Regions from separate parts of the Ammoniphilus sp. CFH 90114 genome, predicted to be linked through region 1. Evidence: predicted binding sites of a transcription regulator. Region 1 holds the regulator's gene; the other holds the start of a gene.
What was found. The regulator LexA, encoded in region 1, represses DNA repair genes until DNA is damaged. The targets are predictions, from matches to a motif close to CGAACATATGTTCG.

Region 1 (5,283 bases):
CATGTTATGTTGCTTGGTCCGCCAAGAATAGAAGTCCACTAGTTCGTATTCCTTCTTCTCGTGGTTTAAGCACGCGTGTAGAAGTTCGTAATCCAGATCCTGCTGCTAACCCATATTTGGCCCTAGCCGTCATGCTAGCTGCTGGATTGGACGGTATCGAGAATAATTTGCCATGCCCTCCAGGAACAGATCGCAATATCTATGTGATGAATGAAGCTGAAAGAGAAGAAGCAGGCATTGAAACCTTGCCAGCAAGCTTGAAGGAAGCTCTTGAGTGCTTAAAGAACGATTCAGTCATTATCGAAGCGCTTGGTGAACATGCTGTTCTTCACTTCATCGAAGCGAAGGAAATTGAGTGGGATATGTTCCGTACCCAAATTCACGCTTGGGAAAGAGATCAGTACATGGTTAACTATTAATATGATCTTGAGCATTTTTGCAGGACCCCTTTCGGAGGGGTCCTGTTTTTTTTTTTGTATGCTGTATGCCCTACTGAAACGGCCGAGCTACTTATATAAATTTTTTTCCTAAAAGTGAATTCTTTTGTAGGTTTTCTTCGTAGAAGCTTGGGAGAGGATGTTATAGTAAGGAGGAGTAACGATGGAATGGTTGTTATGGGGTATTATTGTTTTGTTTTTTATTGGGAGTCTTGTTGGGATCGTTGTACCTGTCATACCGGATGCCTTACTAGTATGGGGAGGATTCTTGATTTATCAATTTTTTGTTTCTGATCAAGGGCTGCCTCCTTGGTTTTGGTGGGCAATGGGTGGGGTTACGGTTCTTATTATCCTAGCGGACGTTCTGACAAATATGGTTTTCGTGAAAAAGTATGGGGGATCAAAAGCTGGTATGATCGCTTCCGTTATAGGATTGCTAATTGGTCCGTTTATCTTAGGTCCTATCGGGGTCCTCGTTGGTCCCATTCTCCTAGTCTTTGCTGTAGAGTGGTTTCGCAACAAGGATGCCGGCATCTCAATGAAGATAGCCTTAGGTACATTAGCGGCCTTCTTTAGCAGTGCTGGAGCCAAACTTGTTCTGCAACTTATTATGATTACCACGTTTTTCATTGCCATATAAGGGGTGGATCTTCGGTAGAGGATTCGGGAGATGGTCGGAGCGCTTTTGGGTGTCAACCCGAGGTTTTGCGTACCCGAAAATGGTGGGATTGCGTTTTGGGGGTGTCAATCTGTGGTTTTGAGTACCCGAAAATGGTCGGACCGCGATTTTGGGGTGTCAATCTGGATTTTTGACACCCCGAAATTCGCCCATCCTCGTTTTCAGGGCGCCAATCATTGGGGGATCTGACCTCCCGCTGACCCAGCTGTGATAGGAATGAGAAAGGGTGTCCCCAAAATCGGTTTTCCGATCTGGGGACACCCTCTATATTTCTATGACTAGTGTAGATTCCTAAAAACGCCTACTACTTTCCCTAGGATCGTCACATGGGGTAAGAGGATAGGCTCTAAATCAGGATTCTCTGGCTGCAGACGAATATGGTTCTTCTCTTTGTAAAAGGTCTTTACAGTTGCTTCCTCATCTTCTGTCATCGCAACAACGATGTCTCCGTTATTCGCCACAGATTGCTGCCTAACAATGACATAATCTCCGTCCAGAATTCCTGCTTCAATCATACTGTTTCCTTCCACCTTCAACATATAAATCGTATCAGGCCCTACCATTCGCTCTGGTAGCACAAAATACTCTTCTACATTCTCTACTGCGAGAATCGGTTCCCCTGCTGTTACTTTCCCAACGACAGGAATTCTAACGGTTGGTACACTGATGTCTTCTTCCGGAAGGTCGAGATCATCTAATATTTCAATGGCCCTTGGTTTCGTTGGATCTCGACGGATTAATCCCTTCTTCTCTAGGCGGGCTAAATGACCATGTACTGTTGAGCTTGATGCAAGTCCGACGGCTTCTCCAATCTCCCGCACGGAAGGTGGGTACCCCTTGTCCTTCACTTCTCTCTTAATGAAGTCAAGGATGGCATGCTGACGCGATGATAACTTCATCCTGTTTCCCCCTTGCTTTTACCAAAACCTTCTTTTTTTTTCATTATAACAAGGATTGGTCAAATATACAAACATAAGTTCGAGAAAAAAGCGTTGACAGGAACATTCGTTCGAATTATAGTGTAATTAAGATCATTTGTTCGTATATAGAGAGAGGATGAAGGTAATGAGAGCGATTGTTTTTGGGTTTACTATGATGGTGTTGTTATTTACGAGCTTATTTCATATAGTTGGTAACATTACATGGACGAAGCCAGCCTATGCAAGTGGGTTGACTTCCTATGAGCAAGTTATTGTTCAGTCAGGGGATTCTCTATGGAAGATTGCAGATCAATTTAACGAAGATCATCAATTAACTATTCCCCAGATGATTCAACTTATAATCGATGAGAATCAGCTGGATAGTGCCTACATATATCCTGGTCAACAGATTCATATCCCACGATCGGTTCAGTAAATAGACTCTAGAAGGTAGGGTATGGTACAATATAGGAACACCTTTTAGAGAGGAGACAGATTCAATTGGTTACTCCTGAGAAGATTGAGCGCATTAACGAGTTGGCCAGGAAGTCGAAGTCAACGGGACTGACTCCGGCAGAGAAGAAAGAACAAGATGCTTTGAGACAGGAATATATTCAAGCCGTCAGAATGTCCTTGAAAGCAAATTTAGATTCGTTGAAGATTGTGGACGAAGAAGGTAACGTCCTTAAGGAATACGGAGAAAACAAACTCAAGAAAGACGTGCACTAAGAAGCCATCACAAGAACGTGATGGTTTTTTGGTCTCTGTTCCTTGTGAAAGCACACTGGATGTTCGACTGATATACTAAAAAAAGGGTACAATAGAAGTGGACTATATTGGTATGAAAGTTAAAGCAAGGTAAGTTAATGAACATAAGTACGATTTCTTGAATAAGAGCTGACATATAGTGTGAGGAGGAATAAGTTTATGACTACAGGATTAAAATTGCAGTTGAATCAGGAGCAGATTGAGAAGATGGTATTAGATTTCATAAAAACGAGTCAGCCGGAGTTTGCCGTACAGGATGCTATGTTAGAAACAAGTTATATTGAGGATCGCATTGACTCTTGGTGGGTAGCCTGTGAACATAAGAATGGGGATGAGTCCATTATGGAAGATGAGCAGATTCTTCTCTTGATCCAACAAAAGCAAGGCTGGGAAAGTGTTGTGGAGCACCATATTAAGGATTCAGAACAAGCAGGCTTCGTACTAGAAGTGAAGGGTAAGTAAGGATGATTCGCTGCCTGAAGTGTCAGGATAAGGAGGAAAACGGACATGTCACCTTTATCCGAACAGGAGATTCAAGTGATAGAGAAATTTGGATTTAGGATTAATGGGGAAAAAGTGGTCCACAAGAAAATGGGGTTGGAGAAAGAGATCAGTGGTTTTGCGGGGTTTTCTAGTATAGAGGAACTCGAGAGTTTTGTGAAGGGTTTACTTCGAACCGCTTGAAGTGAATGTTAAGATGAACGCCCGGTGGGTGTTTAGATTCTACTCTATGTGGGGGAAGCATGGATACGATTACACATACGTTGTTTGGGTTAACAATTTATAAAGCAATCAATAAAGAAGAAATGAATAAGCCGATGAAACATTCTTTGCTTTTTACGGCTGTGATAGGAAGTCAGATTCCTGACATTGATGTGGTATCAAAGTGGTGGGATCAACAGGGGCTCTACCTGATGTGGCATCGTGGTATCACCCACTCTGTATTTTTGGTTCCTGTCTGGGCTCTACTCCTTACTGCTGTTTGCTATCTGATTTGGAAAGTGAAGGACAAACGAATCTTCTACACGGGATTGTTAGCTGTATTTATCCACAATACCAGCGATATTTTTAATGCTTGGGGGACGGGCTACTTAGAACCCTTCTCCAACGTGAGATTGACATTTGGAACGATACCTATTATAGATTTTGTGGTCTGGACGATCATTTTATTTGGTTTTATCCTAAGTCGCTTACGGAAGTACCCAACACATCAGATATTTAAAGGAGTTGGGCTGCTCATTGCTGTTCACTTTCTCCTTCAATCTGCACAAGGCTTTTATATTTACCAGAATGTGAAGGATCAATATGAGCAAGTTGCCTTATCAGCTGACTTCGTTCCTTGGAATTTTAAAGTGATAGGCAAGAGAGATCAACAGGTCGAAATACTGGGAGCTACTAGCTGGGGAACACCAAAGATGGAAATTCAACTTCAGACAGCTGAAGAGACCAATCTAGACTATTTGTTTGAAGAGAACACTCGAGCAAGGACATTATACCAATGGGCGCCGTTTGTGGTTGTAGTGAAAGAACAGGGACGATTGGGAATCTATGATCCTCGTTTTTATCGGAACGGGCAGTCCTTTCTATTCGAGTATATTGAGACACACTAACAGTGATTTGAAGATTCTAAGAGAGTGCTCCCTAGGATTCGGTTTTACCGACCTGATAGGGACACTCTCTTTATCTATGTATTTGAAGTAGACACTGTGCATTCCTCCAGCAAGCTTCCAACACGTCCTCTAGCGGTCGTTGATAAAGATCAGATACCTTGTTAGCGACATCCTGTAGGAGTAAGGGGGTTGTCGCAAGGTTATGGAACGGTGGATCGTACTTCCATGGACCATCTGTTTCAAGCAATAATTGAGACAAGGGGATTTGATTTAGTAATTCCTGATCCCGGGGTCGGTAGCATACTTCAGGTGTCACAGAGATATAATATCCAGCCTCTACAATAAGACGTGTAACCTGAGGCGGAGCCTTCAACCAATGAAAGTGGGCCAGCTTCACTTGCTGTGCTTGGATGATCCTTAGTGCAAGTTCGGCTTTGTCATGAACGGCATGAAGAAGGATAGGCAGCTGATGTTGAACGGCTAGTTGAGAAAAATAACGAAGGATTTCTACATAAGGAGCCAAAGATGGCTGTTCCTTTATGCCATAGAACTGATAGTGAGGGAGCCCCACTTCTCCGATGGCTGATATATTTCGTCTTTCTTTTTCCACCAGAGCAGCGAATTCATAAAGTTCTTGTTCCTTCGGCAGAGCTAACTCAGGGTGATAGCCTACTGCAGCATAGACAAAGTCAGGATACTTGGCCTTAAGCTCTAATGTGGTGTAAGAGGACTTGAGGTCTGTCGAAACCGCTAAGACCCCTCGTACTCCATGACTTCTCCAACTCTCTATTGAACTTTCTAAGCGATCTGTATCGTATTGGTCGAGATGAATATGGGCATCAAAATACATCCTTATAGCCCCCGTTCTA
Region 2 (5,283 bases), on a different contig from region 1:
GTAAAATATGATTACTTTTTCAGATTTTGATCTACATCGCAATGTACATAGAGCCATTCATGATATGGGCTTTGAGGAGCCATCTCCCATTCAAGCTTCAGCTATTCCTCTCATTCTTCAAGGTAAAGACCTGTTAGGCCAAGCTCAAACAGGAACAGGAAAAACGGCAGCTTTTGGAATACCACTCATCGAAAAAATGACCAACGAACTTAAAGTTCAGGCCCTTGTACTCACTCCAACCCGTGAATTAGCCATTCAAGTTTCGGGTGAACTTCGAAAAATCTCTAAGTATAAGCGTACTCGTACACTTCCTATTTATGGTGGGCAATCCATTGGTCATCAGATCCGTACATTAAAACAAGGTGTTCAAGTCGTTATAGGGACTCCTGGAAGAATATTAGATCACTTGAGAAGAAAAACCCTTCGTCTAGACGAAGTAAGTATGGTTGTACTCGATGAGGCGGACGAAATGTTGGATATGGGCTTTATCGATGATATTAAAGAAATTCTTGGGCATACGCCTAATACTAGACAGACTTTATTATTTTCAGCAACAATGCCACATGAAATAAAAGATCTGTCTAGACGATATATGACTGACCCAGAAACGGTTGCCATCAATCGAAAAGAAGTTACCGCTCCTCTTATTGATCAAGTCTATTATAAGGTTCTAGAACGCAATAAAATGGAAAGTCTATGTCGCATATTAGACAGTGAGGATATAGGGTTAGGAATTGTCTTCTGCCGTACTAAACGCGGTGTAGACGAACTAACTGACGCCCTTCAAGAAAGGGGCTATATGGCGGATGGACTACACGGGGATCTTAGTCAAGCCCAACGAGATCGCGTGATGAAAGCTTTCCGTGATTCAACCATTGAATTGCTTGTCGCTACAGATGTCGCTGCTAGAGGGATTGACGTAGGAAATGTAACTCATGTTATCAATTACGATATCCCTCAGGATCCAGAGAGCTACGTCCATCGTATTGGAAGAACCGGTCGAGCAGGGCGTAAGGGAATTGCGCTAACTTTGGTTACTCCTAGAGAGATGAAGCAATTAATTACGATTGAAAAAGTAACCAAATCTTTAATACAGCCGCGCAACGTGCCTACTTTAGAGGAGGTTGCTGAGCGCCAACAAGGACAATGGAGAGATCAAATGGTTTCTTTATTGTCACAAGATGTGGACTTATCCCTATTTAACAGTATCGTAGAAGAACTTTCACAGAAGTTTCCTCTGGAAAGAATTGCCTCTGCAGCTCTCTACACGGCCTTTTCCTCCTCGCTTCAAGTAGGTGAAGAAGAGGAAGTGTATAACTTTGGAGAAACTGGAGCCACTAAAGGCATGGTTCGCTTCTTTATGAACGTAGGAAGAAATGTAGACATTAAACCGCACGATTTAGTCAAAGAAGTGTCAGAAATGGTTGGGATTTCCTCTAAGTCTATTGGACGTATCGATATCTTTGAAAAATTTACCTTCTTTGAAGTGACTGAAGAAGTAGCACCATTCGTTTACGAGGCCCTTCGTCAATCCAGGATTAAGGGTGCGAGGGTGAATGTAGAACCTGCAAAACCAAGAGGCGCGAAAGCATAGATGCCTGCTGGCTTAAGAGAGGCTCTCCTTAGTAGGGGAGTCTTTTTTTATGGACAGCATCTTGGTTGTTTAACATTGAAAATCATGTAATTTTTAATTAACAGTTTAAAAGAACGCATTTCACCAAAAGGGAACATCTGTTTGTAAAAAACTATTGGCAAGTGCCGTGATTTTAGGTATCATAGATATGAAGGATATAGGGCTATGCAGGTAGCTTTTTATCGTTACTCTAATTGAGGGAAGGGGAGAGCTTTTTTGTCTGATAGAAAAGCTGCCTTAGATATGGCGTTACGCCAAATAGAGAAACAATTCGGAAAAGGTTCGATCATGAAGCTAGGGGAGATGGCTGCTTCAACAACAGTTTCTACCGTACCTAGCGGATCCATCGCTTTAGATATTAGTCTTGGAATAGGTGGTTACCCACGTGGAAGAATCATCGAAATATATGGTCCAGAATCATCCGGTAAAACAACCGTAGCATTGCACGCAATTGCTTCAGTGCAGAAGAACGGAGGACAGGCTGCATTTATTGATGCGGAACATGCTTTAGACCCTGTCTACGCTCAGAAGCTAGGGGTTAATATTGATGAATTATTATTATCTCAACCAGATACCGGTGAACAGGCGTTAGAGATTGCTGAGGCGTTAGTGCGAAGTGGTGCTGTTGACATTCTCGTAATAGACTCCGTTGCAGCTTTAGTACCGAAGGCAGAAATTGAAGGAGAAATGGGAGATTCCCATGTCGGTTTACAAGCTAGATTAATGTCTCAAGCATTAAGAAAGTTAGCAGGGGCAATCAATAAGTCTAAAGCTATTGCTATCTTTATTAACCAGCTTCGTGAGAAGGTTGGCGTGATGTTTGGTAACCCTGAGACCACTCCAGGTGGAAGAGCCTTGAAGTTCTATTCTAGTGTACGCTTAGATGTTCGACGTGCAGATACCATTAAACAAGGCAATGATATGGTGGGTAATCGCACAAAGATCAAAGTGGTAAAGAATAAAGTTGCGCCTCCTTTTAAGGTTTGTGAGGTCGATATTATGTACGGAGAAGGGATCTCGCATGAAGGAAGCTTATTAGATATTGCTGCAGATGTGGATATCGTCAATAAGAGCGGTGCTTGGTATTCCTTTAATGGTGATCGTTTAGGACAGGGCCGTGAGAACTCTAAACAGTTTTTGAAGGATAATCCAGGGATTGCAGCTGAGATTGAAAAACAAATAAGAGAGCATTATAGCCTGGATAATCCGGTAATTCAACCTCAGAACGATAAAGAAGAGGATGCGCTTGATGAATTAGAGCTGGATTTTGAATAAAGAGAAGTCGCAAGAAGCAGTCTGATCGTTTTCTTCGGAGGAGGAACGGACTGCTTTTTTACGTATAACATAACAATAGTTTTATTGTAGTGAGTATATAAATATAAGGCCTGAGGCGCTGTTAAACGGAAATGTTCCTCTTTTTTGGCCGATATAATGATAAAGTAGGGATATCAATGTATGAGCAGCAAATGCACGGAAATGATTCAACAATAATAACGTCTATAGAACAGCAAAAGAGGAACAGATCTCGCTATAACATTTACATCAATCATGAATTTTCATTTGCGGTACATGAGGACATTCTAGTCAAGTATCGGCTAATGAAAGGTAGGGAGATTAATCCAGAAGAGATTAAGGAAGTACTGATTGCAGAAGAACGAAACCGAGCCATGCAATATGCGCTCCGCTTTTTGAGCTACCGCCCGCGCACCGCGACAGAGGTAAGTGAGCATTTACAGAGAAAAGGTTTTCTGCGTGAGGATATTGATGGTATCATAAGTTATTTACAAGATAAAAAATATCTAGATGATCAATCCTATGCTCTTCAATGGGTGGAGGAAAGAAAGAGGCTAAAGCCACGGGGAAGAAGCCTACTCCGGATGGAATTGATTCAACGTGGTATAGATGATCATTTGGCTGATCAAGCGCTTGAAGACCAACTCACTGGTCAAGAAGAAAGAGAAATGATTGAGAACTGGATTTATAAGAAATGTAGTCAAAAGAAATTTCCCAATCTCTATGAAATGAAAAAAAGAATAGTTCCATTTTTACAAAGGAAGGGTTTTCCATTGGATTTGATTTTAGAGGTAGTTCATACTGTTGGAGAGGACTTTCTAGAATAAGTTTATGTGTTAGTGAGGGTCCCAAGTGTAGCTCATCCTAGCTCACCTCATGATAATTAGTTAGTAATTTCTTGACAATGTTCACTTTCTATCAGTAAAATAAAAAGGTATATTCACCTTTACTCTTTTTTATAACTACTGTAAGATGCAAATTGATTTTTAGAACACTTCTATTTGAGTCCCTTATGGACAATTATTTCTAAAATTCAATGAGAAAGTTTATGTGTAAATTGAAAAATGACTTTAAGACCCAGGTGCAGGGAGGTGACAACAGATGGATCTACTAAGTATTGGAGGAATTACCATTCTGCTTGCATCCACGGCGGTCGGAGTCGGTATCGGTTATCTAATTCGAAAGTCCATAGCAGAAGCCAAGATCTCAAGTGCAGAAGAAGCTGCTAAGCAGATTCTTGATCAGGCGGGGAAGGAAGCTGAAGCGCTTAAGAAAGAGAAAATTCTTGAAGCGAAGGACGAGGTGCATAAAGTCCGCACCGAAGCAGAGAAAGAGAATCGTGAAAGACGAAATGAGGTTCAGCGTTTAGAAAAACGTGTCCTGCAAAAGGAAGAAACTCTAGACCGCAAATTGGATAATTTTGAGAGGAAAGAAGTCGAACTTGAAAAAAGAGACCGAGCTATCTCAGAATTGCAAAGCAAAGTGGAAGAACTTTATAATACTCAGAAAGTTGAACTAGAGAGGATATCGGGACTAACAAGAGAAGAAGCGAAGTCCATTATCCTATCTCAAGTTGAGAGTGAAGTTAAGCACGAGTGTGCGATACTCGTAAAAGACATTGAACAAAAGTCTAAAGAAGAAGCTGACAAGCGGGCAAGAGAGATCATTACAACGGCTATTCAGCGTTGTGCAGCTGATCATGTGGCCGAAACAACCGTATCTGTTGTGTCTCTACCGAACGATGAGATGAAGGGAAGAATTATCGGAAGAGAAGGTCGAAATATACGTGCCCTTGAGACATTGACTGGAATTGACTTAATTATTGATGACACACCAGAAGCGGTTATATTATCAGGCTTCGACCCAATTCGGAGGGAAATTGCTAAGTCTGCTCTCGAGAAGCTTGTAGCTGATGGGCGTATTCACCCAGCACGTATTGAAGAAATGGTTGAAAAGTCTAGACGTGAAGTGGATGAGCGAATTCGAGAATATGGAGAACAAGCTACCTTTGAGACGGGAGTCCATGGATTACACCCTGATTTAATTAAGATCATGGGTCGATTAAGATATCGTACAAGTTATGGTCAGAACGTGCTTAAGCATTCTATTGAAGTTGCTCATTTATGCGGATTGATGGCAGCCGAGCTTGGTGAAGATATCATCCTTGCTAAGCGTGCTGGTTTGTTACACGATATCGGTAAAGCAATTGACCATGAGGTGGAAGGATCTCATGTGGAAATTGGTGTAGAATTAGCCAAGAAGTATAATGAACACCCTCATGTCATTAATGCGATTGCTTCCCACCATGGAGATGTGGAGGCTGATAATGTTATTGCCATGTTGGTAGCTGCTGCTGA

Region 2: a site for LexA is predicted at 1,725-1,738, ahead of recA (recombinase RecA). Genes of this name have one in related genera too.

Annotation. Positions count from the first base shown of each region.
Region 1 is NZ_SDLI01000012.1:9,739-15,021, forward strand. It holds gene glnA (type I glutamate--ammonia ligase) at 1-419, shown strand, start outside; gene EIZ39_RS21225 (DUF456 domain-containing protein) at 601-1,077, shown strand; gene lexA (transcriptional repressor LexA) at 1,395-2,015, opposite strand; gene yneA (cell division suppressor protein YneA) at 2,182-2,472, shown strand; gene EIZ39_RS21240 (DUF896 domain-containing protein) at 2,538-2,765, shown strand; gene EIZ39_RS21245 (hypothetical protein) at 2,964-3,266, shown strand; gene EIZ39_RS26850 (hypothetical protein) at 3,312-3,488, shown strand; gene EIZ39_RS21250 (metal-dependent hydrolase) at 3,548-4,414, shown strand; gene EIZ39_RS21255 (TatD family hydrolase) at 4,485-5,264, opposite strand; gene EIZ39_RS21260 (hypothetical protein) at 5,281-5,283, opposite strand, start outside.
Region 2 is NZ_SDLI01000001.1:563,117-568,399, forward strand. It holds gene EIZ39_RS02950 (DEAD/DEAH box helicase) at 8-1,594, shown strand; gene recA (recombinase RecA) at 1,850-2,908, shown strand; gene EIZ39_RS02960 (RecX family transcriptional regulator) at 3,085-3,753, shown strand; gene rny (ribonuclease Y) at 4,028-5,283, shown strand, end outside.